Regions from separate parts of the Lactococcus sp. AK05 genome, predicted to be linked through region 1. Evidence: riboswitches for the same ligand, from Rfam matches in the RefSeq annotation. Region 1 holds a riboswitch; the other holds the start of a gene.

The links. A riboswitch is a leader RNA that binds a small molecule or an ion and turns the genes downstream of it on or off. The one in region 1 is predicted to bind magnesium.
Region 2: it holds a riboswitch for magnesium, as region 1 does, so the genes downstream of both, AB6B24_RS02330 (FtsW/RodA/SpoVE family cell cycle protein) here and mgtA (magnesium-translocating P-type ATPase) in region 1, are expected to answer to the same signal.

The regions. Positions count from the first base shown of each region.
Region 1 covers NZ_JBFTEI010000001.1:845,270-860,879, forward strand. Annotated here, with positions in the region: gene AB6B24_RS04045 (sodium:proton antiporter) at 1-1,333, opposite strand, end outside; gene AB6B24_RS04050 (hexosyltransferase) at 1,550-2,452, opposite strand; gene AB6B24_RS04055 (alpha-amylase) at 2,690-4,165, shown strand; gene AB6B24_RS04060 (lactate oxidase) at 4,227-5,327, opposite strand; gene AB6B24_RS04065 (3-deoxy-7-phosphoheptulonate synthase) at 5,612-6,634, opposite strand; gene metF (methylenetetrahydrofolate reductase [NAD(P)H]) at 6,998-7,849, opposite strand; gene metE (5-methyltetrahydropteroyltriglutamate--homocysteine S-methyltransferase) at 7,839-10,112, opposite strand; gene AB6B24_RS04080 (metal-dependent transcriptional regulator) at 10,267-10,920, opposite strand; gene mgtA (magnesium-translocating P-type ATPase) at 11,013-13,745, opposite strand; M-box (ykoK) riboswitch at 14,003-14,163, opposite strand; gene dltD (D-alanyl-lipoteichoic acid biosynthesis protein DltD) at 14,226-15,512, opposite strand; gene dltC (D-alanine--poly(phosphoribitol) ligase subunit DltC) at 15,502-15,610, opposite strand, start outside.
Region 2 covers NZ_JBFTEI010000001.1:472,845-488,454, forward strand. Annotated here, with positions in the region: gene AB6B24_RS02305 (universal stress protein) at 1-138, shown strand, start outside; gene AB6B24_RS02310 (HU family DNA-binding protein) at 260-607, shown strand; gene AB6B24_RS02315 (TetR/AcrR family transcriptional regulator) at 677-1,210, opposite strand; gene AB6B24_RS02320 (YhgE/Pip domain-containing protein) at 1,374-3,773, shown strand; gene AB6B24_RS02325 (metal-sulfur cluster assembly factor) at 3,960-4,292, shown strand; M-box (ykoK) riboswitch at 4,600-4,761, shown strand; gene AB6B24_RS02330 (FtsW/RodA/SpoVE family cell cycle protein) at 5,142-6,341, shown strand; gene AB6B24_RS02335 (LCP family protein) at 6,372-7,670, shown strand; gene rpsN (30S ribosomal protein S14) at 7,768-8,037, shown strand; gene liaF (cell wall-active antibiotics response protein LiaF) at 8,204-8,833, shown strand; gene AB6B24_RS02350 (sensor histidine kinase) at 8,830-9,828, shown strand; gene AB6B24_RS02355 (response regulator transcription factor) at 9,856-10,485, shown strand; gene AB6B24_RS02360 (Cof-type HAD-IIB family hydrolase) at 10,556-11,362, shown strand; gene AB6B24_RS02365 (peptidylprolyl isomerase) at 11,465-12,055, shown strand; gene AB6B24_RS02370 (CvfD/Ygs/GSP13 family RNA-binding post-transcriptional regulator) at 12,057-12,488, shown strand; gene AB6B24_RS02375 (TVP38/TMEM64 family protein) at 12,485-13,090, shown strand; gene AB6B24_RS02380 (FtsW/RodA/SpoVE family cell cycle protein) at 13,312-14,556, shown strand; gene AB6B24_RS02385 (2,3-butanediol dehydrogenase) at 14,781-15,610, shown strand, end outside.

The sequences.
Region 1 (15,610 bases):
TACTATCCTCAATTTCTTCTACCATATGAAGAATCGCATAATCAACCATATCGTTACGAACCTGATTTATATTATCAGTACTTTCACCTCCAAGTGCCGGTAATAATTTTGGGAGAATCAGTGTTGGTATAATAAGACTTAAAAGAATAACGATAGCGGCCATTGTAATAATAATTTCCCTATTCTCGTTGCTCAAAATACTAGTATTCAACGGTAAAGAGAAAGCCATTGCTAATGTCATTGTTCCATGGGCACCTGACAAAGCAAAAATTGTTGAATCACTGTTACGCTCTTCTTTTACATCAGAGAAAAAGTGTTCAATTGATCTATTTCCTTTTCTATTAGTCCAAAATTTTCTTATAAATAACATAAGCAAATAAACTAAAACGCTTATCAAAAATAGTACAATTGATTCTTTCCAACCAAGTGATTTAAAAATGTCCCAAATTCCAAATAGACTTACACCCAAGAGAATAAAAACAAAGTTATTCAGAATATCGCTTAAAATCTCCCAGATTGTATTATTCGTTAATTGAACATTTGTTGAAGTCAGTTTGAGCATATCTCCTTCAAAATTATGAATCAACCCAGCAGCAACTACAGCTAGAACACCGGAAGTTCCAAAATGTTCTGCTAACAAATAAATAAAGAAGGGGGTTAGAATTGAAATAGGGATTATGGTAGCTTCTGGCCGAGTTGCTCTGAGATTGATTGCCGTCCTAATTCGTACCAGTAGAGCACCGACAACTAAACCAATTATAATTCCACCAATTGAGACAAATATAAAGCGACCAAGTCCTTCCCAAATACTGAAATGCCCACTCTCTAAAACAGATAATCCTAAGCTCAGTAAAACTAACCCTGTTGCATCATTAAATAAAGATTCAAATTCAACGGCTTCATTAACCCCTTCGGGCATTTTCTTCCCAGAAATTATTGATTTTACAGCAACTGCATCTGTTGGCGTTACAATTGCTGCAAAACAGATAGCTAAAGGAAAAATCCAGCTACCCATTATATTATTTGTAAGCACTGCTACCAAAAGTACAGTCACCACTGCTAAAGTAATTGATAGAAAAAATATTCCTCTAAAATTTTTCCGTACTTTTTTTAATGAAGTTTTACTTCCCTCATAAAACATTAATGGAGCAATGATTAACATCATAAAAAACTCTGGCTCCAATTCAAAATTTTGAAATTCTGGTAGGAAACTCAAAATAAGGCCCACACCAATCAAGATAAAAGTTTCTGAAATTTGTGGAAAAAACTCTTTGATTATATTTGCCCCGATAACACCAATCATCATCACAGCAACAAAACTAATAGCTGACATAAAACACCATTTCCTAATTTTTATACTTTTACAGTATAACATGTTCAAGATTGGGTTTCCAAGCCTAGTATTAAAATTTATGAAATATACAAGACGATTTGTCATTTTCATAGTATATAAAAGTTATTTAGATTATTAATATAATGATAAAAAGACATCTATTTTGATGTCTTTTTATTTATTTTAATTTGGCCATTAGCAATTTTGCTAAACATTTTAACCATCCAGTAAACTATCGCGATATTCAATATTTAGTAATTCCTTTTCAGGAAATAAAAATCTATCTAACCAATTTTGACTTTCAAAAAAATTGACTTTCTCATGTTCTAGTGGATGATAGTCTCTTTCCAAAAATTTAGATAAGTTCTCTAGTGAGTCCTCTCCCAAAATAAAAATATTATCTGGATGATAAAATAGGTAATGCTTGATGGCTTTATTTGTTGTAACTAATTTTTTCTTAAAGAAAATAGCCTCCATTGTTCTCAAGGTCAAACCTGTCTGATTTTCTTGCATAATTTCAAGAATACCATTACTGTTAATTAAGAACTCTAAAAATTTTGGATAGGGTAAATATCCTTTATTTTTAAAACCTTTTTCTCCATTAATGATATAAAGTAATATTGAAATATCTAAACTTGCACATTTATCTAAAATAACATGTGCAAGTTGAGTTCTTCCTTTATCATTTCCTCCAAAAAACAAATCATAATCTGGTATTTGAAGAGGTAAATTTATACAAGGAGTATAAAAAGTAGAATTATGATAGAGCCCATATTTTTTTGCTTCAATAGGGTCAAAACTATAGTAGGAATCAATTACTCCTATTTCTCTAGAGGTTTGTAGCAAATCAATATATTTTTGAGTCAAATGATTCCAAAAAAATAGAATCATCTTTGCCTCGGTAAAATCCTTTATAATATTAGGATAGTTAGCTTTAAAACCTGAATCTAAAAATATAATAAGCTGATAACGGGCAAGCCGATGCTTCCCCACATCACTTTTTATAAAATGGACTAATCGGCGTCCTGAAATTACATCAATATTATTTAAGGTATCGAAAAAATAAAGATGTGCATTTTTAGCTACTAAGAGTATTTTGCTGTAAGAAATTTCTTTCATGTTCTAACTCCTTTCAATTCAGTATAAATTCATTGTATGATTAAATTTCAGAATATTCAAAAATATCGTCTTACAAAAAATACATTCACCAATGATGATAGTATTATATTTTTGAATATTCTAATTAATTCTAGATCATTCTGCTGTCCTTCAGATTCCTTTTTGTGTATACTAATTATTAATAGCGCTAGTTTTTAGAAAAGAATTGTATCAATTTGAAAAAGGAGAAATGATTTTATGAAAACAATCCTTCAAGCTTTTGAATGGTATTTACCCTCAGATTCTCAGCACTGGAATAATATAAAAGAGAATATTCCTGACTTAGGAAAGTTAGGATTTTCAGGATTGTGGTTACCTCCAGCTTCCAAGGCAGCTTCTGGAGTTGAAGATGTTGGTTATGGGACCTATGATTTATTCGACTTAGGGGAATTTGATCAAAAAGGGACAATTCCTACAAAATATGGGACTAAAGATGAATATCTTGATTTAATTAATACACTACATCACAACAATATTGAAGTGTATGCCGATATCGTTTTTAATCACATGATGGGTGCTGATGAAACAGAAACTATTGAAGCTGATATTAAAGCAGAAGATAACCATCTTCATAACATCGAAAATAATAAAACTGTTGAAGTTTGGACCAAATTTACATTTCCAGGAAGACAAGGAAAATACGACAATTATATATGGACCTGGCACAACTTTACGGGAATTGATTATGATGAAAGGAAAAATCAAGAAGAAATTCTTGAATTTGAAGGACATGAATGGGATGAGAATGTAGATTCAGAGAATAGTAATTTTGATTATTTAATGGGGGCTGATCTTGATTTTAGTGTTTCCGAAACAGTAGAACAACTTGAAAAATGGGGACATTGGTTTTCAGAAATGACAAAAATTGATGGTTTTCGATTAGATGCAATTAAACATATTGATTTCAAATATTTTGATAAATGGCTTGAACAGAGAGCGAAGCAATTGGATAAAAAACTTTTTATTGTTGGCGAGTACTGGTCTGATGATCTTGGCAAATTAGAGTATTATCTAGAACAATCCGGTGATAAAATACAATTATTTGATGTACCACTACACTTTAATCTGAAAGAGGCCTCTTCAACCAATGGAGAATTTGATATGCGTACTCTTTTTGATCACACACTCACTGCCAGCCAACCAGAACTCTCGGTCACTTTTGTTGATAACCATGATACTCAAGAAGGACAGGCTCTTCAATCTTGGATTCCAGCTTGGTTTAAAGAGCACGCTTATAGCTTAATTTTACTTCGCAAAAAAGGAACTCCTACTGTCTTTTGGGGAGATTTATATGGAATACCCTCACATAATGTTAATCCTGTAGGTGATAACTTAAGAACTATGATAGCCTTGCGTAAAGACTCTGAGTTTTTAAGGGAGAATGATTATTTTGATCATCCTGATGTTATTGGATGGACAAATATTTTAAAAATAGATAATAAGGAATATGGACTATCATGTATTTTAACTAATAAAAATGGTGGCTCAAAATATATGATAATTGATAAGGCGTATGCAGGTAAAGTTTATATAGATTTATTTGGAAGACATGAAATACCTATTACGCTGGATCAAAATGGTGGAGCTGAATTTTATGTCAATGATGGAAGTGTTTCGGTTTGGGTAGATAAGGAAATTGTTTCAAAAATTGATCAAATGAACTTTCAAAACTAACTATTTTATCAAATAGGATAAAAAAAGTACCTCTAATAAGGTACTTTTTTTATTTAAACTATTAGTCAATCAATGAGGTATGTTTGATTTCTTCAATATTTTTTGTTCCAGCAAGTTGCATAGTAATACTTAACTCTTTGTTTAAGTGTTCAAAAACAGATTGAACGCCTTTGGCTCCCCCTAAATTCAAACCATAAAGAACTGGACGACCTACCGCAATGACATCTGCTCCTTGTGCTAAAGCTTTGAAGACATGTTCCCCACGTCTAACTCCACTATCAAAAACAATAGGGACTCGATGATTAACACTTTTGGCGATGAGGGGTAGGACATCAATTGAAGCAGGTCCTCCATCTAATTGTCGTCCCCCATGATTTGAAACCCAGATACCGTCTGCCCCAGCGTTAATGGCATCATCTGCATCAATAGGAGATTGAACCCCCTTAACAATTACAGGAAGATTAGTTATTTTTTTAATTTTTTGAATATCTTCTAAAACAAGACCTTGTTTTGCTGCTGCATAAATTTCGCTGATTCCCTTGCCCGTTCCATCACTTTCTGAAAAAGCAGCTAGATTTGGCATTGGTAAAGGAAATTGGAAATGATTGACAATGTCTTCTTCTCTATAGCCACCTAATGTTGAATCAGCGGTTAAAATAATCGCCTTAACTCCAGCTGATACAGCTTTTTTCAAAAGAAATTCATTAAATTTATCATCTTTACTCATATATAATTGGAAAAATTGCGGTGCATCTGGTGCTGCTTTTGCGGCGTCTTCCACTGATGTACTTCCGTAAGTACTAATTGAAAAGATTGAGCCAACTTCAGCCATCGCTTTAGCAGTTGCAACTTCTCCTTCTTCATGAGCAAGGCCTTGGGCGGCAACTGGCGCTTGGATAATTGGTGTTTTTAGTTTTATACCAAAGAGTGAAGTACTTAAATCTGCAGAATCAATTCCTCTCAATACTCGAGGCATAATTTGTTTTTTGTTAAATGCTGATGTATTTTCATTCAGTGTCCACTCATCTTCAGAGCCACCACGAATATAGCCAAAGGCACCTTTATTTCCCGCAGCCTCCATACTTTGTTTCACTTTACCTTCAAGTGATTTAACATTTACAATTTCTAACGCTTTGTTTTCAGTACTAGTTTTATAAGTCATCTTAGTTCTCCTATTTTTGTAAAGTTTACATCTGTAGATGATAAATATATTATACATCTTATTTTTAAAAAATACACAAATGAAAGATTTATTTTTTTATAAACTAAAACTTATATAAAAAGATAAATTAAAAAAGTAGCAAAACTACTCTTTTATATTATTATTTTAAAAGGTGGTACGATAAGGTTTGGTTCTTTACTTTTGATAGAAAAATTTATTTTCTATTTGAACAGAATATGAAAATATTCTATTAAGTTTCTCACTCTTCCCTTCTCATTTTACAATCACGAATTATAAATTTCATTAATAAGTTCTTCTGTTTTATCCCAACCCAAACATGGGTCAGTGATTGATTTTCCAAATACTTCTGGTTTGTCTTGACGACCGTCTTCAAGATATGATTCAATCATAAATCCTCTGACATATTTATGAATTTGTTCATCCCAATTACGATTGACTAATGTTTGACGAACAATTCTTATTTGTTCCATATACTTCTTCCCAGAGTTATCATGATTAGTATCAATGACAATAAATGGATTTTGTAAGCCCATTTTTTCGTATATTTCGATACTTTCAAGAAGATTATCTGTATAGTAATTTGGATGGTTTTTACCATTTTCATCTTGTCCACCACGAAGGATGGCATGAGCTAATGGATTTCCTGATGTTTCTACTTCAGCATTCCCAAATAGAAAATCTTGAGATTGTTGGGCTGCATACATTCCATTAAACATAACTTTTAAATTCCCTGATGTCGGGTTTTTCATTCCTGTTGGGGCATCTATTCCTGAGGCAACAAAGCGATGTTGTTGATTTTCAACTGAGCGAGCGCCAACTGCATAGTAACTTACTAAGTCATCAACTAATGGTAGATTTTCTGGGTATAGCATCTCATCTGCTGTAGTCAGACCAGTTTCAGTAATTACTTTATAGTGAAGGTCACGAACCATTTTTATCCCATTGATAAGGTCTGTATGTCCATCTGCATCAGGTTCATGAATGAGACCTTTATAGCCATCTCCGTTTGTCCGCGGTTTTGCAGTATAAACACGCATTACAATAAAAATTTTATCTTCTACTTCTTTTTGAAGTTTTGACAATCTGTGAGCATATTCTAGAACTGCAGCTTCATTATCTGATGAGCAGGGGCCAATGACTAAGAGAATTCTATCGTCTTCACCCTTAATTATCGCTTCAAGTTCCTTATCACGTTTTTCTTTCTTTTCTCGTTGCTCATCATTTAAATGATTTAGCTCTTTTACATCTTTAATGTTAATTTTGTTACTGAGTTCTTTAAAAGTCATCTTTTACCTTTTTTCTATAGTTTTTTAGTAAAAATACTTAATAATATTTTACTTGCAATAAATTTTTTCTATTTTACTTTTTATGTGCCTCCTTTATAATAAAAAAAGACGTCCCAGGGGACGTCTTCTTTATCCCCTAGATGATTAACGAACATCAAAGAGGACCCACATTTTATTAGCCAAAAACTAATGTGGATCATTCATAAAGAAAAAATAAAATTTTTTAAAGTTGTTAATCATTTTGGAACCTCGATATTTAATATTATTAGTTAGTATAATTAAAATTTTTTGATTTGTCAATTATTTATCTATTTTTTCTTAATTTTATTTCAAAATTTCTTTTTACATAAACTTTATTATGTATCAAACGGTAAATAAAGAAGAAATTGAAGCATGGATGGAGTGTGCCGTATTTGCATTATTCATCGTATAGAGGTGAATTCCAGCAACATCCTCTGTTACTAAATCAACGATTTGATCGATGGCGTAAGCAATTCCAGCATCCCTTAAAGCGATAGGATTATGTTCATATTTTTCGAGTATTCTAATAAATTTTGCTGGTAATGGCGTATTACAATTTTTTAATAGACGAAGAATTTGATTTCGATTGATTACTGGCATTATTCCGGCGAATATCGGAGTATTTATCTCAGCAATTGCGCATCGTTCTTGAAAATCATAAAAACTATCATTATCAAAAAATAGTTGCGTGATTAATCTGTCACAACCAGCATCTACTTTTTCTTTAAGATAATGAAAATCACTCACTCGATTTACTGATTCGGGATGAATATCGGGGTAGCATGCACCTAAAACTTCAAAACTATCATCATAATCTTTGATAAATTTAACCAAATCACTTGCAAATTTAAAATCATCTTTCATCGGTTCAACGCTGATATCACCTCTTAAAGCAAGAATTTTTTTGATTTGTTTATCTTTTAACCGTTCCAAAATTTCGATCACTTGAGCTTTATCTAAATAAGCGGCAGGTAAATGAGCAACCGCTGGAATATCTAGTGTATTGTTTACATAATCAGCAAACTTTATAGTTGTATCTCCAATATTATCATAATTATTGTTACTACAAGTTACACTGATAAAATCTGGCGAGAGAGTTCTTAGGCTATCCAAGGTCTTTACCAAGTTGGTACTTCCAATTTGAGTTGTAGGTGGAAAAACTTCAAAAGAAAGAATTTTGGAATTACTTGTCATATTCAACCTTTCCCTTTCTTAACACCCTAGTTGCCTCAACTAAGTGTCTTAAACTAGGAATGGTTTCGGCATTACCGCGTGTTTTAAGACCGCAATCAGGATTTACCCAAACTTGTTCAATTGGTAATTTGTCCAATATTTTTTCTAATTGATTTTGTATTTCTTTTACGCTAGGTATTCTTGGAGAATGAATATCATAGACTCCAGGTCCAACCAAAGTTTGAAAATGGTGAGCTTTCAATGCATCGATAATTGATAGCTCACTTCTACTTGCTTCAAAAGAAATTACATCAGCATCCATTGCGTCAATGGATGGAATAATATCTTCAAATTCAGAATAACACATATGCGTATGAATTTGCGTTTCCGGTTTTACTTTAGAGTGAACTAAACGAAAGGCAGGAATTGCCCAATCTAGATATTCTTTATACCAATCACTTTTGCGCAGAGGTAACTTTTCTCTCAATGCTGCCTCATCAATTTGAATAATCTTAATGCCAGCTTTTTCTAAGTCAAGAACTTCTTCTTGAACAGCTAATGCCAATTGTAAAGTACTTGCTTTTAACGAAATATCTTCCCGCGGAAAAGACCAATTTAGAATCGTTACAGGTCCTGTCAGCATTCCTTTTACTGGTTTAGATGTTTGAGATTGAGCATAGGCTGACCAACGGACGGTCATAGCTTCCGGTCTAGTGACATCAGCCCACACGATTGGAGGTTTGACACAACGTGTCCCATAAGATTGAACCCATGCTTTTTGAGTAAAAACATAACCTTCTAACTTTTCTCCAAAATACTCTACCATGTCATTTCGTTCAAATTCACCATGAACTAAAACGTCTAATCCAATATCTTCTTGGAGTTTAAGACATTCTTTTATTTTTTCTTCTAAGAATGTGTCATAATCTGCTTGGCTTAATTCTCCTCGCTTATTTTGTAGCCGAACTTTTCTCACCTCTGCCGTTTGAGGAAATGAACCGATGGTTGTGGTTGGTAAAAGCGGTAAATTAAGCGATTGAGATTGACTTACTCGTCTTTCAACTAGTGAAGGTTCTCTAGTGAAGTCTTTTTCTGTTAATTTATCAAGTTTTTGCTTAAGTTTAGAATTTTCACGAACTCTTTCATTTTCAAAAAGTTCGACATTCTTCTTCAAAAAAGAAGTGTTTTTATTAAAATAAATATCGGAAATTTCATCAATTTCATTTAATTTTTCTGTGGCAAATGAAAAGTGTTTAAGGATTTCTTTTGATAATTTAGTTTCGTTTTTAACTGTTACTGGAACGTGTTGTAAAGAGCAGCTTGTATTAATTACGATATCTGATACTTCATCTAAAGCGGTTAGTAGCTCAAGTGTCTTTTGATAATTATTACGCCAAATATTTTTTCCATTTACTAATCCTGCAAAAAGTATTTTCTCTTTGGGAAAACCGTATTTTTGAATAAGAGCTAACGAATCTCTTCCTTCTATAAAATCAAGACCAATACCATCAAAATCAAGCTTTACTATTTCTTTATAGCTATCACGAACATCTCCAAAATATGTTTGAAGAAGTATCTTAAGGTTGTTTTTACTCTTAAGTAGTTCTTCATAAATAGTCACAAATAAATTTTTTTCTTCTTCAGTTTGGTCTAAAACAAGTGCTGGTTCTTCAATCTGTAACCATTCTACTCCTAGTTGATTAAGTTCTTTTAGTAGAGTTTGAAAAGCTACAATAACATCAGATAATACTGTATCTTTCGTGGCTCCTGACTTGTAATCTGCTAAAACTAAAAATGTATATGGGCCAATAATTGTTGGTCTGGTTTCAAAGCCAGCTGATTTTGCTTCCTTATATTCATTTAATAATTTTGAAAAATTTGCTTTAATAATTGTATCTTTATTAATTTCTGGAACTAAATAATGATAGTTTGTATTAAACCATTTTTTCATTGGTCTTGCTTTTACGTCATTTTGTTCATCTTGGAAACCACGCGCTAATGCAAATAAGGTATCTAGTTCACTTAATTCTAAATTTTTATAAGACTCTGGAATTGCACCAAGAGCAATTGATAAATCTAAGGTTTGGTCATAGAAAGAAAAGTCATTGGAAATAGGTGAGTCAATTCCAGCTTCTTTTTGGCTTTTCCAATTTTCCAACCGAATTTCTTTGGCTACTGTTTGTAATTCTTCTTCTGTAATTTCTTTACGAAAATATTTTTCAAGAGCAAATTTTAATTCACGGTTTGAACCGATACGTGGGAAAGCAATAATTGATTTTTTCATAGTCATAGTCTCCAATTTTTAATAGGTCTATCTTATCAAATTTAATAAAACTTTAATAATACATTTTTAATATGATGACCTATAGTTTAAAACTATAGGTTAATCAGAAAATAATAAAAAGCCCCAGTAAACTCCTTGGACTTTTTGTATTTCATTATCTTCTTTGCATTAAGTGGATTTTATCATGTAAAAATGGCGGAATAACAATTGAACTTTCTCTATCTTCTTTAATAATTATTGATTTATCTTCTAATATATCGATTACTTTAATAAGATGTGGAAGTGAAATTTCTAATTTTTTGAAAAAGTTTTTTCCTTCTTCATCTATCAAAGTAACATGGTAGGTCTGCTCAACTTGTGCCTCATCAAGCGTTAGTTCCACTTCATTTTTCAGCCAAAATGATTCTGTAGGAATTTCTGATCCGTGAGGGTCAGTTGCTGGATAGCCCATTAAGACATATAGAGATTCTATCAATCTAGGCGATGAAGCATGTTCTAAATTTTCAGCTTCATCATGGACTTCCTCCATTGTGTACCCAACCTTTTCAAAAAGAAAAGTTTCCCAAACTCGATGACTTTTTAAAATAAATCGTGCTTCGTACTTTCCTAATTCTGTGAGTGATACCCCATAATAAGGTTTATGGATAACAAGTTCTTTTTTTGCTAATCGTTTAATCATTTCAGTGGCGCTTGGTGATGATACTGATAATTTTTGAGCAATGGCATTAATACTAACAGATCCATTACTTTCATTTTTTAGGCTATAAATAGCCTTTAGATAGTCTTGTTCATTTTTTGATGTTTTCATTTTTTACCTTACTTTTCTTGATTTAATTATAGCATAGACTATATCAAAGTAAAATAAAAGTGGGATAAATTATCACCACTTTTATTTTTTATTTAAAGTAATTCACCATATTTTGCAACAAATATTTTTTTAAATATGGTGACAAGCATCATATACATCACTACTGTTAAAATTAGCCATGGGAAAAAGTTAATTGGTAAAGCCATTAAACCAATTGAATGTCCAAAGCTTGTGAATGGAATAATTGTAAGTCCAATGATTCCCATGAAAGTTAAGATTGTTAGTGGAGCCGAAGCACGACTTTGTAAAAATGGAATTTTAGGAGTACGAATCATATGGATAACCAAGGTTTGAGTCCACATTGATTCAACAAACCAGCCAGTATGGAAGAGCGCGATAAATCCAATATATGCTGCACTTCCAGGAACAAGAGAGCTAAATGGTCCAAATGTTGCTGGACAAATCACAAAGAACATTAGGAGATAAGTTGTAATATCGAATACGGAACTTGTTGGGCCAATCCACAACATGAATTTACTTACAGAACTTGCATCCCATTTTCTTGGAACAACCAAATATTCTTCATCGACATTATCCCAAGGAATAGCGGTACAAGAGAAATCATAAATTAAATTAAGTAAGAGAATATGAATAGATAGCATTGGGATAAATGGTAAAAATGCACTAGCGATTAGAACCGAGAACATATTACCAAAGTTAGAACTTGCTGTCATTTTTATATACTTAATCATGTTAGCATATGTTTTTCTTCCTTCAATAATTCCTTTTTCAAGGACCATTAAATCTTTTTCTAACAAAATAACATCAGCTGACTCTTTGGCAATATCTACTGCACTATCTACTGAAATTCCAACGTCAGATGATTTCATTGCTGCTGCGTCATTAATACCATCTCCCATATAGCCGACACTATTGCCTGAATCTCTAAGTGTTGTTACTATTCTGGCTTTTTGTTGAGGTGATAACTTAGCAAAAACAGAAGCTTCCTTGGCAACCCTTGCCAATTCATTATCATCTAATTGGTCGATATCAGAACCTAAAATAGTTTTATCAACTGGAAGCCCTACTTGTTTGCAAACTGAACGAGTAACTTTATCGTTATCACCAGTCAAGATTTTAACTGATACTCCATATTTATTGAGTGCTTTGATTGCTTTTGCTGTAGATTCTTTGGGTGGATCAAGAAAGGCAAGATAACCCATTAACACCATTTCAGATTCATCTTGAACCGAGAATGTATCTACTGGTGAAGGATTTGTTTTTTGAGCGACTAAAATCACGCGCATTCCTTCTTCGTTAAGTTCATCAACTTTTTTCAGAATGTATGCTCTGAGTTCAGGAGTTAAATGAACAACATTTCCCTTATCTTCGACTAAAGTACAGATGTCTAACATTTCTTCAGCTGCACCTTTAGTAATCATTTGCGTTTTTGAAGTCGCTCCATTAGTATTGCTTTTTACTACGACACTCATCCGCCGTCTTTCAAAATCAAAAGGAATTTCATCAACTTTTGTATATTTACTACTTAGACCACCCAGTTCAGGATTTTTATCTTGCTTGGCTTCGGCTCCTTCGATAATTGCCAAATCCATTAAATTCTTTAAACCAGTTTGGTAGTAACTATTCAAAAATCCATGTCTTAATACTCGAATATTTTCTTGCCCATGAATATCTAAATGGCGCATTAATACTACTTTATCTTGTGTTAATGTTCCAGTTTTATCAGTGCAGAGAATATTCATTGAACCTAGATTTTGAATAGAATTTAGGTTCTTGATAATTGTTTTTTCTTTTGACATTGTGACTGCACCTTTTGCTAGGCAAGTTGTCACAATCATTGGTAACATTTCTGGTGTTAAACCAACAGCAACTGCTAAAGCAAATAGTGCGGCTTCCATCCAATCACCTTTAGTGAAACCATTGATCAATAAGACAAATGGAACCATAACTAACATAAAGCGAATGAGGACCCATGAAACTGAGTTAACGCCTTTTTCAAAAGTTGTTTGAGTTGAGTCTTCGGTTACACTTTTTGCCATTTCACCAAAAATGGTCGCATCACCAGTAGCAATTACAATTCCATAAGCACTACCAGAAATGACATTTGAACCCATGAAGGCTAGGTTTACTGATTCTGTGATTGAATCATCTTTTTCATCAGTAGCTAAATCTAGTTTTTCTACTGGTTCGCTTTCACCAGTTAAAGAGGCTTGGCTGATAAATAAGTCTTTTGCTTGAATAATCCTAAGGTCAGCTGGAACCATGTCTCCAGCTGATAGATGGATAATATCGCCTACGAGAACCTCTTCAATAGGAATCTCTTGACTTCCTGATTCTAATCTATGAACGTTTGTCGTCGTCGTAATCATTTTTAAAAGATTCTCAGCGGCATTTCCACTTCTAGTCTCTTGAACGAAACGCAGAATTCCTGAGATTAAAACCATTGTAGTAATGATAATGAGTCCTTGTGGATTTTTCTCACCAGGAGCTGCTAAGATAATATCCGTAAAAGCTGAAACTAATGCTAAGACAAACAATATAATGGTAAAAGGATTGATGAATGCTTGATAAAGCCGTTTGATGAGTGAAGTTTTTTTACCACGCGTAATCGTATTATCTCCATATTGTTCACGAGAGATTTCTACTTGTTCTTCACTTAATCCTTTATTTGATGTTTTAAATTTTTGAAATAGCTCTTCTTTTGTAGAAGTTTTTGCAAATTCTAATCTTGCTTTTATTTCGTTGTTATCTACAAATGTTGTGGCTCTTTTTGTGTTTTCGAGTGTTTTTCTAAGTTTTTTCATTGGTCTGTACCTCATATTCTATAATATTTTTGCGTGTACAGTCCCAAACGTTAGGCACTTTAAAGAAGGTGATAAAAACGGAAAATTGCTCTTATCACGTTAATTATCTGCGGCCTATCAGGCTCGGGACTATTAATACTCTGGGATTCCATTTCCGTTTTCACCTCCTTTTTAAATATAAAAAAACCTTGCCTACAAAACTTAAACGTAGGCAAGGGAATAATTCCAAAAAAGATACCACTACTATAGAGTGAATCAGTTACAAGCTATCGTTCAAGCTTTAGCTCCGCAGGGCAATGTTGTTGCACTATTTCACGCCTTGTTTGTCGACGTGAACTGTTGGCCCTCTCATCGTGTCTCCACGACTCTGCGGCAGCAACCCGTATCCCTGCGGTAGCCTCACCTACCGACGGCTATGCTTATGGCATAACCAAAATAATTATAACTGTTCTTTCTATTTTTGTCAATCTTTTTTATTATTTAATTTATAATAGACTCTGTTGCACCATTCATCGCCCAATCTTTTGATAAAAATAACGAATTATCAATATGATAGTTGACCTTACTTGGTGTCTTCATGAATTTTTCAATCGCTTTGTCTGTGGCTAACCAACCTTTAGTACCAAAATGAATAGTATCCCCAGAGGCATAAGGCGTGTTATACATATCTGTTAAATCAGCAATTTGATAAAAGCCTTGGCTACGCAATTGCGTTTTAATTTTAGAGCTGAAATTTTCGAGTGTTGCTTTTGATACTCCAGTGTAAGATGACCATGAGCCATTTACTGGTTGAATAACAAATAAAACATCATTATTATTTTTGGCAAACACATTTAAGAGCTGTTGGAAATCCTGATATTCTGGACTTTCTAAATAGGAAACATGTTTTTTGAAATTTTCTAGATGTTTGTATTTAGATTTTATTTTCTTGTCCCAAACTTGATTATTTATTTGGAAAGGATTGTTATTTGAACTATCTTTTCCTTGGTCAACTGCCAATTTTTCTAAGTTTTCAGAGGTTGGATCTTTGGGTAATTCTTTAGCAAACTTATTGATTTTTGGTGTAAGTCCAAGAGGTTGCGCAGTGAATTGTGAAATGCTTGAGAAGAGTAAATCTTCTTTTCGCCAAAATTGAAGATTGGTCGCCACAGTCATTTTTTGTAGAGTAGTCAATGGTTTTTTATCTGCTAAACGTTCAAGAGAATTATAAATCGTCTCTTCAGATTTAAGCGATCTAAATCTTAATAAATGTTTTGCAAGTTGAGTTGTGGTATCTGCTTTAGGGTCTGCTTCTTTTAACCAACCGTAAATTTCACCTTTGGATACAAAGTTTTTCAATTCACTTTCAACAATTCCTTGTTTTGAAAACCATTGTGGACTAATGACAAAAACAATTTTACGATTTTTTAACTCATTTTCCACAGAATTCATGTAGAAAAAGTGGCTTAAAGTAGTTGTTCCTGGTTGTCCTACTAAAAATGGTGTGAAACCGGAACTGTATTTTTTGAAATAGGCACTTGGGTGAAAAGAATCCACATGTTCCAATTCTGATGAACCAAGAACTGGTAAAAACTCAGGGTCTGAATAGGCTTGTTTTTTAATTGAATAGCCTGTAAAGCTTGGAGTATTTAGTGGTGATTGAGCAAATTTAACAAGTTGGTCTTTCGAATATTTCATACCAACATTTATTGGAAGAAATATCAGTAAGCCAACAAGGGCTAAAGCTGCAATTAATGGGCCAATGGCTCTAAAAATTTTAATTTTCATCCTTTTTTTCCTGAACGCGTGCTGCTATTTTATTTGCTGTATTCCAATCTTCACGGTCCATTTCTGAGGGTGGAAGACTGATATCAAAAGCACCTTCT
Region 2 (15,610 bases), 370 kb from region 1:
AATTTTGCAAAGCAATTTGAATTGGATTTGATTGTAGTCGGTTCAAATGGTAAGGGATTATTAGACAGGATGCTAGTAGGTTCGACGACAAGTTATGTTGTTAACCATGCGCCTTGCAATGTTATGGTTGTAAAATAACCAAAAAATCTTGGCGTAAGCTAGGATTTTATATGAAGATTTATATGATGACAAAAGAATTCACTAGAGTTAGTGAAGAAAAGGATGATAGGGGAATGTAGAAAATAGGAGGAGTTAGTTAATGGCGTCAAAACAGGAGTTAATTGATTATGTAGCAGACCGTACAGAACTTTCAAAAGTGAATGCAGCAAAGGCAATCAATGCCTTTGTCGAGGCAATCACTTACTATATTTCTGAAGGGACTCCCGTACATATTTCAAATTTTGGAACTTTTGAGGTTCGTAAACGTGCAGCCAGAGTCAGTCATGATGTTCATTCAAGAGAAAAAATTTTAGTAGGTGAACAAAATATTCCGGTATTTAGAGCTGGAAAAGCTTTAAAATTGGCTACGAAACAAGAACTATCTGATGAAGATATGGTGATTGAAACATTAAGCAATATGATTTTGGAAGTTCAGCATCATGATTAACACCTGTTAATGGCTATTATTTTCCAAATAGAATGATAAAAAAACGATTCTTCTAAAAGAACCGTTTTTTTAATTTATGAGCTCAACTAATAGATTAGCAATTTGAGTGGGCGTTTCCTTTTGTTTTCGACGAATCCATGATTGAGTAGTTCCAAAAATAGCATTAGCATAGTAGGTTGTCGCATAAATTTCCCCTAATTTTCCTAATTTAAGATGTTTAGATTGAGGAAAAAAGGAACTTTGAATAAGTTCTTTGAGTTTTTGCAACATAAACTGGTGGATTTCTTTGCTACCATTTTCCGAAAGAAGAGCGGCATAGATTTGATTTCCTTTTAGAAATTCAAAAGTTTCAAGCATCGTTGCATGAATATTTCCGTTATTTTTTTCAAAGACATATTGAATAGTCTCAAAAAGTCGACGCTGATAGGCTTCAATCATGTCATATTTATCTTGATAATGAGTATAAAAACTACTACGACTAACTTTAGCTAATTTCACAAGTTCAGTCGTTGAAATTTGGTCAAAAGATTTCTCGCCTAAAAGTTGAATCATGGCATCTCGTAATTGAAGTTTTGTACGATCTTTTCTGCTGTCATTAGACATTATAGGGGGACCTCCGTCCTTTTTAGAATGTAAGTGCTTTATTTAGACAAATTTAAAGATGTGTCCAAAACTGAATAGATAATAATTGTCAAATTTTCTAAAAAGTTTATAATACGTATTGTAACAGTTTTTGGACGTGTTGTCCATAAAGAAAGGGGAAAAGATGTTAAAAAAAGAATGGCAAGCCATTTTAAAGCACAAATTTTTTATTATTGTTATTATCGCTTTGGCACTTGTACCAGCAATTTATAACTATATTTTCTTAGGTTCTATGTGGGACCCTTATGGTAAACTTAATGACTTACCGGTAGCAGTTGTAAATTTAGACAAGACGTCTGAATTGAATGGTAAAAAATTTAAACTTGGTGATGATGTCATTGCTGAAATGAAAAAATCAAAGGATTTAGATTATCATTTTGTTTCAGAGGATAAAGCTTCTAAAGGGATAAAAAAAGGTGATTATTACATGGTTATCACTTTTCCAGAAAACTTTTCAGAAAATGCAACGACTTTAATGAATAAGAAACCAAAAACGGTCCAGTTAGATTATCAAACAACACGTGGCCATAACTATATTTCATCAAAGATGAGCGAAAGTGCGATGAATCAGCTGAAATCAGAGGTTTCTAAAAACATCACAGAGACTTACACCAAAGAAATTTTTGCTAAGCTTGGTGATATGAAGTCAGGAATGAAAGAAGCTTCTGACGGTTCAAATAAATTGGCTGATGGAACTTCTTCAGCATTGAATGGTTCAAAAGAATTAAGTAGTAATTTGAATACTTTATCTTCATCAAGTTTAACTTTTACTGACGGCGCAAATAGTTTGAATTCAGGCTTAAATAAATATGTATCAGGAGTGAATCAGGCTGCCAATGGGGGACAACAACTTTCTTCTGGTGCTGACCAATTTGTCAGTGGAACGCAACAATTAGCAGCAGGTACACAAACGCTGGCTGATAAATCAAAAGAGCTGTCAGCAGGAATTTCACAAATTTCTCAAGGGTCAGAAGCGGTGATTCAATTGCAATCGGGTGTACAACAACTATCCGAAGGCTTAAGTCAAATGGCTCAAAAAACAACTTTATCCGAAACTCAACAGCAAAAAATTAGTGCTGTACAAAATGGTCTGACTGAATTAAATCAGGAGTTACAAAATAATACGATTGACCCAAATTTGGCTGCAAATATCCAAAAAAACTTGAAAGGTCTTGGAGCTACGGTCACAAATATAGCTAATGATCAAGTGGTAGCCTCTAAGGCAGCAGTTGAAAGTACTGAGACTTTTAAAACTTTAAGCGAAAGTCAGAAAACAGATATAAGAAATGCATTAGATAATTCTGTTGGTGCTGGAGCAGTTCAAAACGATTTACTATCATTAAATAAGAATATTAAAGGAGTCCAAGACAGTCTTACAAGTCTACTACCAATGTTTGGAAAAATTGCTGATCTTAAAACATTAGTTCCAGGCGCAAGTCAAATGATTGCTGACCTTTCAGGTGGTCTGAACGAAGTAAACACTAATGTAAACACAAAATTTATTCCTGGTACCAATCAGTTAAATGCTGGTTTGACGAATTTTAATGACCAGTTAACTTCTGGAAGTCAAAAATTAACTTCTGGTTTTGCCCAATATGCTGACGGAGTTAATCAAGCAAACGCTGGCGCTCAACAATTAGCAAGTAAATCAAAAGACTTACAAAACGGGACAATGCAATTAGTTTCTGGATTGTCACAATTACAAGCGAATGGTTCAACTTTAACTTCGGGTTCAAATCAATTGGCAGGGGGCGCTCAACAAATTTCCTCTGGTTCACAACAATTGGCAAATGGAGGTTCAAGTTTAACAAGTGGTTTGGAAACGCTAAATACGGGGGCCAATAACTTGTCAACAGCGTTAACCAAAGCAGATGATACTCTCTCAGCAACTAATAATTCTAATGAAAATGCTAAAAAAGTAGCTGCACCGTTGAAACTTAAACATACTGACCATGACAATGTACCAGAAAATGGTGCAGGAATGACACCATACATGATTAATGTCGCTCTCTTTATTGGTGCCCTTGCAACAAATGTTGTGATTGGAATTGGTTTCTCAGGTGAAAAATGGAAATCTGGTCGCGAATTTATGTTGGCAAAAATTGGTACAAATGGATTGGTAGCACTTTTACAAGGAATCATCGTCTGGGGAGCAGTTGCTCTTCTTGGATTGAGACCAAATCATTTGTGGGAAATGTTGTTGTCAGTACTTTTAATCAGCTTCGCTTATATGGCAATCAATACTTTCTTCTTAACGGCTCTAGGTAAGATTGGTGAATTCCTTATGATTGTAGTCTTAGTCCTACAACTGGCGACGAGTGCAGGAACTTACCCCTTACAACTTGCGCCTAAAATATATCAAGTCATCAGTCCTTGGTTACCAATGACTTATGGTTTAAAAATGTTACGCGAAACCATTGGTTTGAATGGAGCAATTTTACCAGAAGCAATTCTATTTGTGGTTATTATCGCTCTCTTTACTTTCATGTTAAGTTTCTTCAAGAAATTCTCACGTTTTGCATAAAATAAATTACTGACAGAAAAAATTTATTCATAAATTTTTTCTGTCAGTAATTTTTTATCTAGAAATTTTAAAATAAATTTGGTAAAATAAAGCTGTAAAAAGAATTTGACAATTTGGATTTGTCCTAGAAAGCACATTCGTTCAACTTTTAAAGTTTTGCTTTTTATGACAGCCTAAGGAGATAAAATGGCAGATAAATACACAGAAGAGCAAGTGAATGAAATCAAGGACAAAATTCTCTCTGCCCTTGAAAACGTCATTGACCCAGAGCTTGGGATTGATATTATCAACCTCGGATTAGTTTATGAAATTAGCTTTGAAGATAACGGATTTACAGAAATTAAAATGACATTGACAACAATGGGTTGCCCTTTGGCGGACCTTTTGACTGAACAAATTCATGATGCTTTGAAAGAAGTGCCAGAAGTTGGTGAAATCAAGGTGAACTTGGTTTGGTATCCAGCATGGACAGTTGATAAAATGAGTCGTTATGCCCGTATTGCTTTGGGAATTCGATAAATATAATAAAAAACTCCTTAGTCAGCATTGACTAAGGAGTTTTTTTATTTATTAACGAAATTCATTATTCAATTATAAGCTTTTTGTCTGTATATTTTAATCTTTGGTATTTTATTTTAAAAAATAATATTTTGTTATTAGTTCTAATTTCTAAAAACTTAGTCATAACAAGAGGTTTAAACCAATAAAAAAACATTTAATTTAGGTAATGCATTTGTTATTTGACTAAAAGTATAGGTCGTGTTATAATTTTTTTGCTTAGGAAATATTTTGAAAATTTAATTTAAGCAATTTTGGTTAGAGATTTTCTAACCATCGGTAGGTGAGGCTACCACAGGGATACGGGTTGCTGCCGCAGAGTCGTGGAGACACGATGAGAGGGCCAACAGTTCACGTCGAAAAAAGAAGGCGTGAAATAGTGCAACAACATCGCCCTGCGGAGCTAAAGCTTGAACGATACTGGGTACTTTAGTTCACTTGATAGTGTATCTTTTTGAAATCATACCTTGTCTACGTTCAACCGACGTAGGCAATTTTTTTATAAAAAAGGAGGTGGTGAAAATGGAAGCACAGAATAACAGTGGCTCAGACCCTGGGAGCTATAGGAAGAAAGATAGCATAAAAGTGGACAAGCATTTTTATCACTTCAATCTAATCTAGTTCTCTGAGTTGGAGCTGTACAATCAAAATCTACTATAAATCAGAAATTGAGGTACAAGCCGATGACAAAAATATTAATTCATACAACAATAAAAAATAAAAAAATAAGGAAGAAAAAGTTATTCATTGATTTGCAACTAGAAATACTCTTGTCGTTCATTTGGAAAATTAACGAAGGGGGATTCATTTATGGATAAAAAAATTACAAAAAATAGTTTTTTAGATTTATCTATTTTGATTCCTTATTTGATTCTTTCAGCTGTTGGCTTACTCATGGTGTTTTCAGCAACTGTCCCCTATCAAATTAACCGAGGACTATCTCCTTATCGATTGGCAATTTCTCAAGGAGTCTTTATAATTATAAGTTTTGTGGCTTTAATTATTATTTATCGAGTAAAATTAAGAATTATAAAAAATGAAAAGATTTTAAAAATAATTTTTCTAATTATTATCTTGCTGATGATTTATTCAAGGGTGGGTCCTAATACATCAGCGAATGGAGCGCATGGATGGATTCCCTTACCAGGGATTGGAACTATTCAGCCGGTTGAATTTGCAAAACTTTTTACAGTTTGGTTTCTTGCTTCTATCTTTTCTAACAGACAAGAAGAGATTGAGAAAAATGATATTCAAGCAATTTTTAAGGGTAACAATCTCATAAAAAAAGTTGTAGGGGGATGGCGATTTCCGATTATCTTACTAATGATAGTGGAACTCAGTATGCCTAATTTAGGAAATACAGCAATTATTGGGCTCTTAGCCTTGATAATGATTGGTGCAAGTGGAATTTCTTGGCGATGGTTTTCAGGTTATGGGAAGATGTTGCTTACGATTAGTCTTAGTTTTTTGCCCTTTCTTTTTATCAGTGGAGGCGATTTGATTCCAGGATCTTATATTAATGCTCGATTTAAAGCATTCGTTAATCCTTTTACTGACTTGGCTTCTTCGGGTCATCAACTTGCTAATTCATATTATGCGATTGTAGATGGTGGCTGGTTTGGAAGAGGACTGGGGAATTCGATTGAAAAACAAGGATTTTTGCCTGAAGCTCATACAGATTTTATATTTTCAGTAATAGTAGAAGAATTGGGAATCATTGGTGGAATTATAATCCTAGCTGTCATTTTTTTCATGATTACCCGAATGCTTTTGGTGGGGATGCGGGCAAAAGATCCATTTAATTCAATGATTTCAATTGGTTGTTCATCTTTTTTGTTGATACAAGTTTTTGTCAATTTAGGCGGAGCAATTGGTTTGGTTCCAGAAACAGGTGTCACCTTTCCCTTTTTATCACAAGGTGGATCATCATTTTTAATTTCAACTTTGGCAGTAGGACTGGTTTTGAATAGCTCGGCTGACGAAAAATTAAAGAGTTTAAGTAAGTTATAATTTTTAATAAAAGAAAGAAGTATTCTTGATATGAAAAGAAAAGAAATTAGACAAAAGAAAATAATAAAAAGGTCTAAAAAAGTATATTTTGTTCGTTTTATGTCCCTTTTTGTTATTTTAGTCGTGGCAGTTAGTGCGGTTATCTATGTTCAAGCAGAGAAAACATTAACGAAAACTCATGTAAATACAAAAATAAAAAGTTCTAGTATATCTGCAAAAAAACCACTAACTATCTTGCTCATGGGAGTGGATACTGGTGATAATAGTCGGGGGGGTGCAGATTCATGGAATGGAAATTCAGATTCTCAAATTATTTTAACATTGAATCCTCGGACAAAAACGACCACTATTATTTCAGTAGAACGAGATACGATGACGAATATTGAAGATGCATCTGGAAAAATTCAATCTACTCAAAAAATGAATGCTGCTTATCCTTTAGGATTTAATAATGGTGGGTTATCATCTGCTGTCACTTATGCCATGAAAACGATTGGTAATCAAGTAGGGCTTAATCTTAATAATTTTATGATTGTTAATATGGACGGTTTAGTAAATCTTGTGAATGACGTTGGAGGAGTAGAAGTTGTCAATGATACTAATGGCTCAGATGTCTATCAAGGGACTGATTCAGGTAAAATAACTTTGCCTGGTTCAGATAAAATTGTAGATAGTGGAGCGATTTATATCTCAAATACAGAACCTGAATATAAAGCTTATGTTCCTTATCTTTCAGGAAATCCTAAGCAGCTCATCAACGGAGAACAAGCCTTAGTTTTTGCTCGAGATAGAGATACGTTAGCCAATGGGAATTATGGACGTGCCGCTCATCAACGAGAAGTTATGACTGAATTAATGAACAAAATGCTTAGTCTTAATAGTGTTTTTAAATATCAATCATTTTTAAATGATATTTCATCAGATTTTAAAACGAACATTTCGATAAATCTTGCTAATTTGACCGCACTTATGGCTTACAAAGATTGTCTTAACAAGGTAGTTTCTGTTCAATATCAAGGGGTAAGTCAAATGGTGGATGGTGGAAGTTATGAATTCATACCAGAAAATGTGGATTTGGCTATTCAAAATATAATAAGACAAGCAAATGATGAGTCTGTCACTGATAAGCTTGATCAAAGTGTCATTACTTATGAAAACTATTTTGGAAGTCAAATTGACCAATATTATATGCCTTCTGCGACGGTAACTATCAAAGGTGAAAAAAGTGAAACTTATGGAGTGGATACTAAAGGGAGTCTAGTAAAAATAAATAAGGAGAATGCCCAAGACTATGTTTCAAGTCAAGGAGGAGCTTTAGTCGCTAATTAAAATAGAGATAATAAAATAATGTTAACCAGTTGACATTGTTTTATTTATGGGATATACTTAACTGGTTAACTAAATTAATAAATGAAAGGATAATATTTTGGCGAAGAAATCAAAAATTGCTAAATTTAAAAAGCAACAAAAATTAGTTGCTCAATATCAAGAGCTTAGACAGGAACTTAAGAAAGAAAAAAATTATGAAGCTCTCCGAAAACTTCCTAAAGATTCTCAACCCAATCGAATGAAAATGCGAGATCGAATTGACGGAAGACCCAGAGCCTACATGCGAAAATTTGGTATGTCACGAGTTAATTTTAGAAAATTGGCGCATGAAGGTAAGATTCCAGGGGTTAAGAAGTCAAGCTGGTAGAAATCTTTTTGAAAAATCTTATGGGATATGATAAAAATATTTTTTATCAAGTAATTTAAAGAATACTTCATCTTAATGAATGGAGTATTTTTTCTCTATTTTGCTTAAGTAAAATTTAAGTCTTAAGTCCGAGAAAAAGTAAGCTTTTTTTTGGTACAATAGATTTATGAATAAAAAATTGAAAGCAATCTTTATTATAGAAATTTTTATTGTATTAGGATTGATTTTTCATGTGATTAGTACACCACGTATGTGGGTAGTTCTAGCTTTAGCTATTCTCTTTACTATCTTAGCGACTCGTTCGCGTGCGCGTGTATTACGTATCATCAGTTTCATTTTTTGGGCAATATCGGTAATGATTCTCTTCACAGTTGGATGGTTCTGGTTAGCAATTATCTTCCCTACGATTGCTTGCATCGTTTTTTGGAAAAATAATCCACGAGAAGGAGGAGTAAGAAATTTTTCTTACGAAGATATTTCTCAAGATGAATCTGAGTCAATCATGAATGAAAATCAAAATGATATCATTGATCTTGATGATGTTACTTTTAAACCTTCTGGAAATAGTCTTTCTATTAAAAAAATGACAGGTAATACAAAAATTATTGTTCCTGAGGACGTAGGAGTTTCGCTTGATTTAACAACAAATGCTGGGCTTGTAAAGATTTTCAATGAGGCAGCACAAATTAATGCGGGAAATGTTCGTTATTTTAGTGAAAATTTAGATCAGGCGGAAAAACGAATTAAAATCAATATCCGTGTTGATTCAGGAAATATTGAGGTGATTCGAGGATGAAAAAATCACTTTTCACAACCTTTTTAGCAGTTTTTAGTATCATCCTTATTATGTATCTTCTTCTATTTATAATGATGAATAGTGGGCAACCTTTAGGGGGACTAAATACCGCTAATATTATTAGGGAACTTCGAGATAATTTCTATGGTTTATGGATATTTATATCAGTTGCAGGATTACTTGCGCTGATTTTTACCCTTTTTAATCATATTGAAAATATGGCTATTCAACAAAAATTTCAAGATGATATAAAACTTTTAGAAGAAAATCAACAACCTGAATCTCCTGAATTACAAGTTGTTCATGATAAAATTATGAATATGTCAGCTGAACTCCAAGAATTATCTAAGCAAAAATCTGCTGATAAAGCTGAAATTATTGAATTAGAGCGTAAAAGAATTTCACGAGAACTTCATGATTCTGTCAGTCAAGAACTTTTTGCAGCGACAATGATTTTATCTTCTGTTGCTGGTTCGACACAAAATTTGACTAAAGAACAAATTGAAACACAAACACAATTGGTTTTAAAAGTGCTCCATTCTGCACAAAATGAAATGCGAGCGCTCTTACTACATCTTAGACCAGTAGAGCTAGATGGCAAGAGTCTAGCAGAAGGGTTGTCAGCACTGACAGACGAGCTCCAAGCGAAAATATCAGCAAATATTACGGTTAAATTGGCTGATATTGAAGCAACGAGTAATGTTGAGGACAATTTATTTCGAATGGCTCAAGAGATTTTATCGAATACTTTGCGTCATTCGCAAGCCGAGCACATTGAAGTTTCTTTAAGAGAATCACTTGGAAACATTTTCTTGAAAATTGCTGATGATGGAGTTGGTTTTGATGTTTCTACTAGTGATAAGACGGCCAGTTACGGTTTAGCCAATATCAAAGAACGTGCTTTATTAATTGGTGGAGATGCCAAAGTAATCTCGGCACCAGGTGCGGGGACAACTGTTGAAATCATTATCCCTAAAGCGAAGCCGAGCCTTTAAAAATGATGCGTATTTAGAAAGAACAAAATGGAAAAAATTAAACTTTTAATTGTTGATGACCACCAGATGGTGCGACTAGGTTTATCAAGTTTCATGAATATTCAACCCGATATCGAAGTGGTTGGTGAAGCTGCCGATGGCGAGTCAGGCTTTTTAAAAACTGAAATGCTTGACCCTGATGTTATTCTCATGGATTTAGTGATGGATCGACTTGATGGAATTGGAGCAACGCAAAAGATTTTAGCTAAAAATCCAGAACGAAAAATTTTAATTCTAACGAGTTTTATTGATGACGAAAAAGTTTTTCCAGCTTTAGCTGCTGGAGCTAAAGGTTATATTCTTAAAACATCACAAGCCGCTGATATCGCATCTGCGATCAGAAAAGTTGCCAATGGAGAAGATGTCCTTTCCGATGCTGTCAAGGAAAAGATTGCTCAACAAAAACATCGAAAACATGAATTATATGATGATTTATCAAAAAGAGAATTAGAAGTATTAAAAGTACTTGCGACGGGACTTTCTAATCAAGAAATTGCTGACGAACTTTTTATCAGTTTAAAAACAGTCAAAACTCATGTTTCTAATATTTTTAATAAGCTTGAAGTGTCAGACCGAACTCAAGCAACAATTTATGCCATTCAACATCACTTAGTTTAAACCTGAGGAAAAACAAGTTAGAAATATGATATAATTTAGTTTGTACAAATAAAATTAAAGTGAAAAATAGATGGAAAAAATATTAGAAAAAGCCCAAAAAATAAAAATCATTTTTTTTGATATTGATGATACTTTGAGGGTCAAAGATTCAGCTTTCATGCCTGAATCAATTACTGAAGTCTTTCATAAACTTCGTGAAAAAGGGATTATGACAGGAATTGCAACGGGAAGAAATCTTTTCGGAGTTGTTCCAGAAGTTAGGGCATTAAAACCAGATTTCTATGTAGCAATCAATGGTGCCTATGTTGAAAATGCACAAACAGGAGAAGTATTATATAAAAATACTTTTTCTAAGGAGTTGGTTGAAGAAATCATTAGCTGGTTAGAAGCTGAGAAAAGCGGATATACCTTCGTTGGGTCCGACAGTTTACGGATTTCCAAGTGGGATAAAGTTGCTAGCGATGCAATTGGTCCAGTTTATTCGGAATTGGAAGAAAATCCCAATTATTATAAAACAAATGAAATTTATCAAATGTTGACAATTTCTGACCATGATGACCAATTAGAATTACCAGAAACTTTATCCGATAAAATTCGTTTGGTTCGTTGGCATCCAAACAGTTCAGATATTGTTCCAATGGAAGGTTCTAAAGCAATCGGCTGTCAAAAAGTTTTACAAGAACTTGGTCTGAAAGCTGAAAACATGATGAATTTTGGTGATGAACTTAATGACCGTGAACTCTTTGATTTTGCCGGTCTGTCAGTAGCTATGAAGGTTTCACATCCTGAAATTTTAGAAAAAGCAGATTACATTACTGATTCTGTTGAAAATGATGGAATTCTAAAAGCCTTACAAGCCTTAAAAATTATTGATTAAAGCTATCAGTAAAAACTGTCAGTAAAAATTACTGACAGAAATTTATTAATTTATAAAAAGAAAGGAAGGTATTTTTAGAAATAAAAATACTAACTAAAAAATATGACTTACCCACAACTTGAACTTGAAAACTACAAAGGTACTACAGCAATTATCAATACAAATCATGGAAAAATGACTGTAAAATTATTTGATAGCCTTGCTCCAAAAACCGTAAAAAACTTTATTGAACTTAGCAAAGAGGGTTATTATGATGGAGTAATTTTCCACCGTATCATCAAAGATTTCATGGTTCAAGGAGGAGACCCAACAGGAACTGGGATGGGAGGTTCTTCAATCTACGGAGAAAAATTTGAAGATGAGTTCTCAATGGACCTCTTTAATCTTCGGGGAGCTTTGTCAATGGCCAATGCTGGACCTAATACAAACGGAAGTCAATTTTTCATTGTTCAAAATAAAAACTTGCCTTATCCTAAAGATTCACTTATCCAAGGAGGGTGGCCTGAAGAAGTAGCTGAAACATATACTGGCGGTGGAACTCCTCACCTTGATGGCCGTCACACTGTCTTTGGTCAATTGGTTGATGAAGAAAGCTATAAAGTTCTTGATGAAATTGCCGCTGTTCGTGTAGGTGCGCAAGATAAACCAGTCGATGATGTCGTTATTGAATCAGTTGAGATTATCGAGCCATAATATGGAAAAGAAAAGTCCTAAAATCGGTGATATTGTTGAGGTTGAAATTATTGGAATGCAAGATTATGGTGCATTTGTAAAATTTTACCTGGATAATTCATCAAATAAAGAAAAAATTGAACAAAAAGGATTGATTCATATTTCTGAAATTCAATCTGGTTATGTCAAAAGTATTCATGATATTGCTAAAATTGGCCAAAAAGTGATGGCACAAATTATTGATATTGATGAATATAATGGCAAAATTAGCCTGTCAATTCGCAGTCTGGAAAAAAATCCGCAAGTTCACCATATTTACCGAAAAAAACATTTTACTGATTCTCGGGATAAAATTGGCTTTAAAACCCTTGCTAATTATTTGCCAGATTGGATTGAAGAAAATGAAGCCTACCTTAAAGCCAAAAAAAATGCCCAAAGTGAGGATTTTCTTTGAATGATAACGTATTAAGATATATCAAACGAGTTTTTAATTTAATTACTATTCTTGGCTTTGTTACGACAATTGTTGGTGGCATTTATTTATGGCGCCTTGGTGCATTTCAAAATCAAGCAGTCTTACAACAATTGATTGTGGCACATCGTTTTTTAGGACCATTAATCTTCCTTTGTATGCAAATTTTGCAAGTCATTGTTCCAATCATACCAGGTGGGATTACAATGGCAGCAGGGGTCATGATTTTTGGACCAGTTTGGGGTTTTATTTATAATTACTTTGGAATTGTTGCGGGCTCTTTTTTACTTTTTCACTTTGGTAAAAAATATGGTTCTTCATTAGCCAAAACTTTTGTCAAAGAAAAAACATATAATAAATACATGGCTTGGTTGGATAAGGGGCAAAAACGCTTTAATATTGTTTTCGCGCTCCTCATTTTATCTCCTATTGCCCCAGATGATGCACTTGTTTTAATAGCAAGTCAAACAAAAATGAGTTGGAAATTCTTCACTTGGAGTATCTTATTATGTAAACCATTGCCAATTCTCCTCTATTCTTATCTTTTGATTTTTGGAGGAGACCTTCTTGGGCACATTTTATAAAATGCTGAAAGTGCTTTCGGTGTTTTTTTATTGGAATTTTTGAGAAAGAATGCCCAAATCATCCAAAAAAATTGTATAATAGAATGGATTTATGATTTTAAACAGAAGTCACCTCAATAATAAAATTGTTTTTGTAAATTTGAAGCAAAAGTTAGAACTAAGTGATAGCAAATTGCCCCAAATGAATTGCCGAAACAAGATTAAACTGACTGGAGCTAGTTTTGAAAAACAAGAAAGCAAATAGATTTACATTTGATTCACGAATTGATTATGGGCTAATTTTACCAGCCTTTATGTTAATATTGATTGGTCTTTACGCACTTTATGTTGCAGTAAGTCATGACCACCCCACACAAGCAACGAATCTAGTTGTTCAACAAGGAACTTGGGTTATTGTCGGACTCTTTGTTGCTTTAATTGTCATGCATATGGATTCAAGGTTTTTATGGAATTTAACACCATTTTTTTACCTATTAGGTCTTATATTAATGGTTCTACCGATCTTTTTCTACGATAAAGCAACCTATGCTTCAACGGGTGCAAAAAACTGGCTCGCTTTTGGAGGACGAAATCTTTTTCAACCGTCGGAGTTTATGAAACTTTCCTATATTTTATTTTCGGCTAGGATTGTGGTTACCTTCCAAAATAATCTAAAAAAACGGGTACTCAAAGATGATTTCCGCTTAATCGGACTTCTGATACTTGAAACAATTCCAGTTGCCATTTTATCAGTCTTTCAAAAAGACTTCGGAACTTTCTTGGTCTTTGCAGCTATCTTTGCTGGAATTATTTTAGTTGCTGGTATTTCTTGGAAAATACTTGCGCCAGCTTTTCTTTTCGTAGCAGCAGTAGCTGGAGGAATTGTTGCTCTAGTTGCTTCACCAGAGGGACAAAAATTTCTTGAAAGTACCAGTTTTGCTCAGTATCAGGTCAATCGTTTTATCGCATGGTTACATCCTTTTGAATATTCTCAGACTTTCAGTCTTCAACAAGCACGCTCATTGATTTCAGTTGGTGTTGGTGGTCTTTGGGGTAAAGGAGTTGGTGTAGCTAATGTCAATGTTCCCGTTCGAGAATCAGATATGATTTTCACTGTCATTGCTGAAGATTTTGGATTTGTTGGATCAGCCTTTTTGATTTTCCTTTACTTTATGCTGATTTATCGAATGATTCGAGTAACTTTCAAATCAAATAATCAGTTTTATACCTATATTTCAACGGGTATTATTATGATGATTCTCTTCCATGTCTTTGAAAATATTGGAGCAGCTATTGGTGTTGTTCCTTTAACAGGTATTCCCTTACCCTTCATTTCTCAAGGAGGATCGGCCTTAATGGCAAATATCATTGGCTTAGGGCTTGTTTTATCAATGAAATATAATCAATTACCAGAATTTGTCAAGGAACAAAGACAAATCCCAGTTAAGGGTGATAGTCGAAAAAATCGTCGAAGAAATAGACGTTAACAATTAATAAGAATACAAAAAGTAAAAGTTACTGACAGAAAATTCAGTAGCTTTTTTATTACGATAAAACATTTAAAAGTCTATATATATCAAGGGAGAAAACGCTTTAAATTTTTGTAAATTATTAGAATTAATGATAGAATAAACTCGTGAGAGAAATCTCAAATACTAAATTTAATTGATTGCCTGAAACGACAACCATCCTATATAGAGGAGGCGTTTTTATGCGCGCAGCACGTTTTTATGACCGCGGGGATATCCGCGTTGATGAAATTAATGAACCAATAGTAAAAGCTGGTCAAGTTGGCATTGATGTGGCTTGGTGTGGAATTTGTGGAACAGATCTTCATGAATTTTTAGATGGCCCAATTTTTTGTCCGTCAGCAGAACATCCTAATCCAATTACTGGAGAAGTACCACCAGTCACTCTTGGACATGAAATGTCTGGGGTTGTAAATTTTATAGGTGAAGGAGTAAGCGGACTTAAAGTAGGTGACCATGTCGTTGTCGAACCTTATATCGTTCCCGAAGGTACTGATACAAGTGAAACTGGACATTATAACCTCTCAGAAGGTTCAAACTTTATTGGTTTGGGTGGAAATGGCGGAGGTTTGGCTGAAAAAATTTCTGTTGATGAACGTTGGGTTCACAAAATTCCTGATAACTTACCATTGGATGAAGCCGCTCTAATTGAGCCACTATCAGTTGGCTATCACGCTGTTGAACGGGCAAATTTAAGTGAAAAGAGTACGGTATTAGTTGTTGGTGCTGGACCAATTGGACTATTAACTGCTGCCGTTGCAAAAGCGCAAGGACATACTGTTATCATCAGTGAACCTAGTGGACTTCGTCGTAAAAAAGCACAAGAAGCACAAGTTGCTGATTATTTCTTCAATCCAATTGAAGATGACATTCAAGCTAAAGTTCATGAAATTAATGAAAAAGGAGTGGACGCAGCCTTTGAATGTACCTCTGTCCAACCGGGATTTGACGCTTGTCTAGATGCGATTCGTATGGGTGGAACAGTTGTCATTGTTGCAATTTGGGGCAAGCC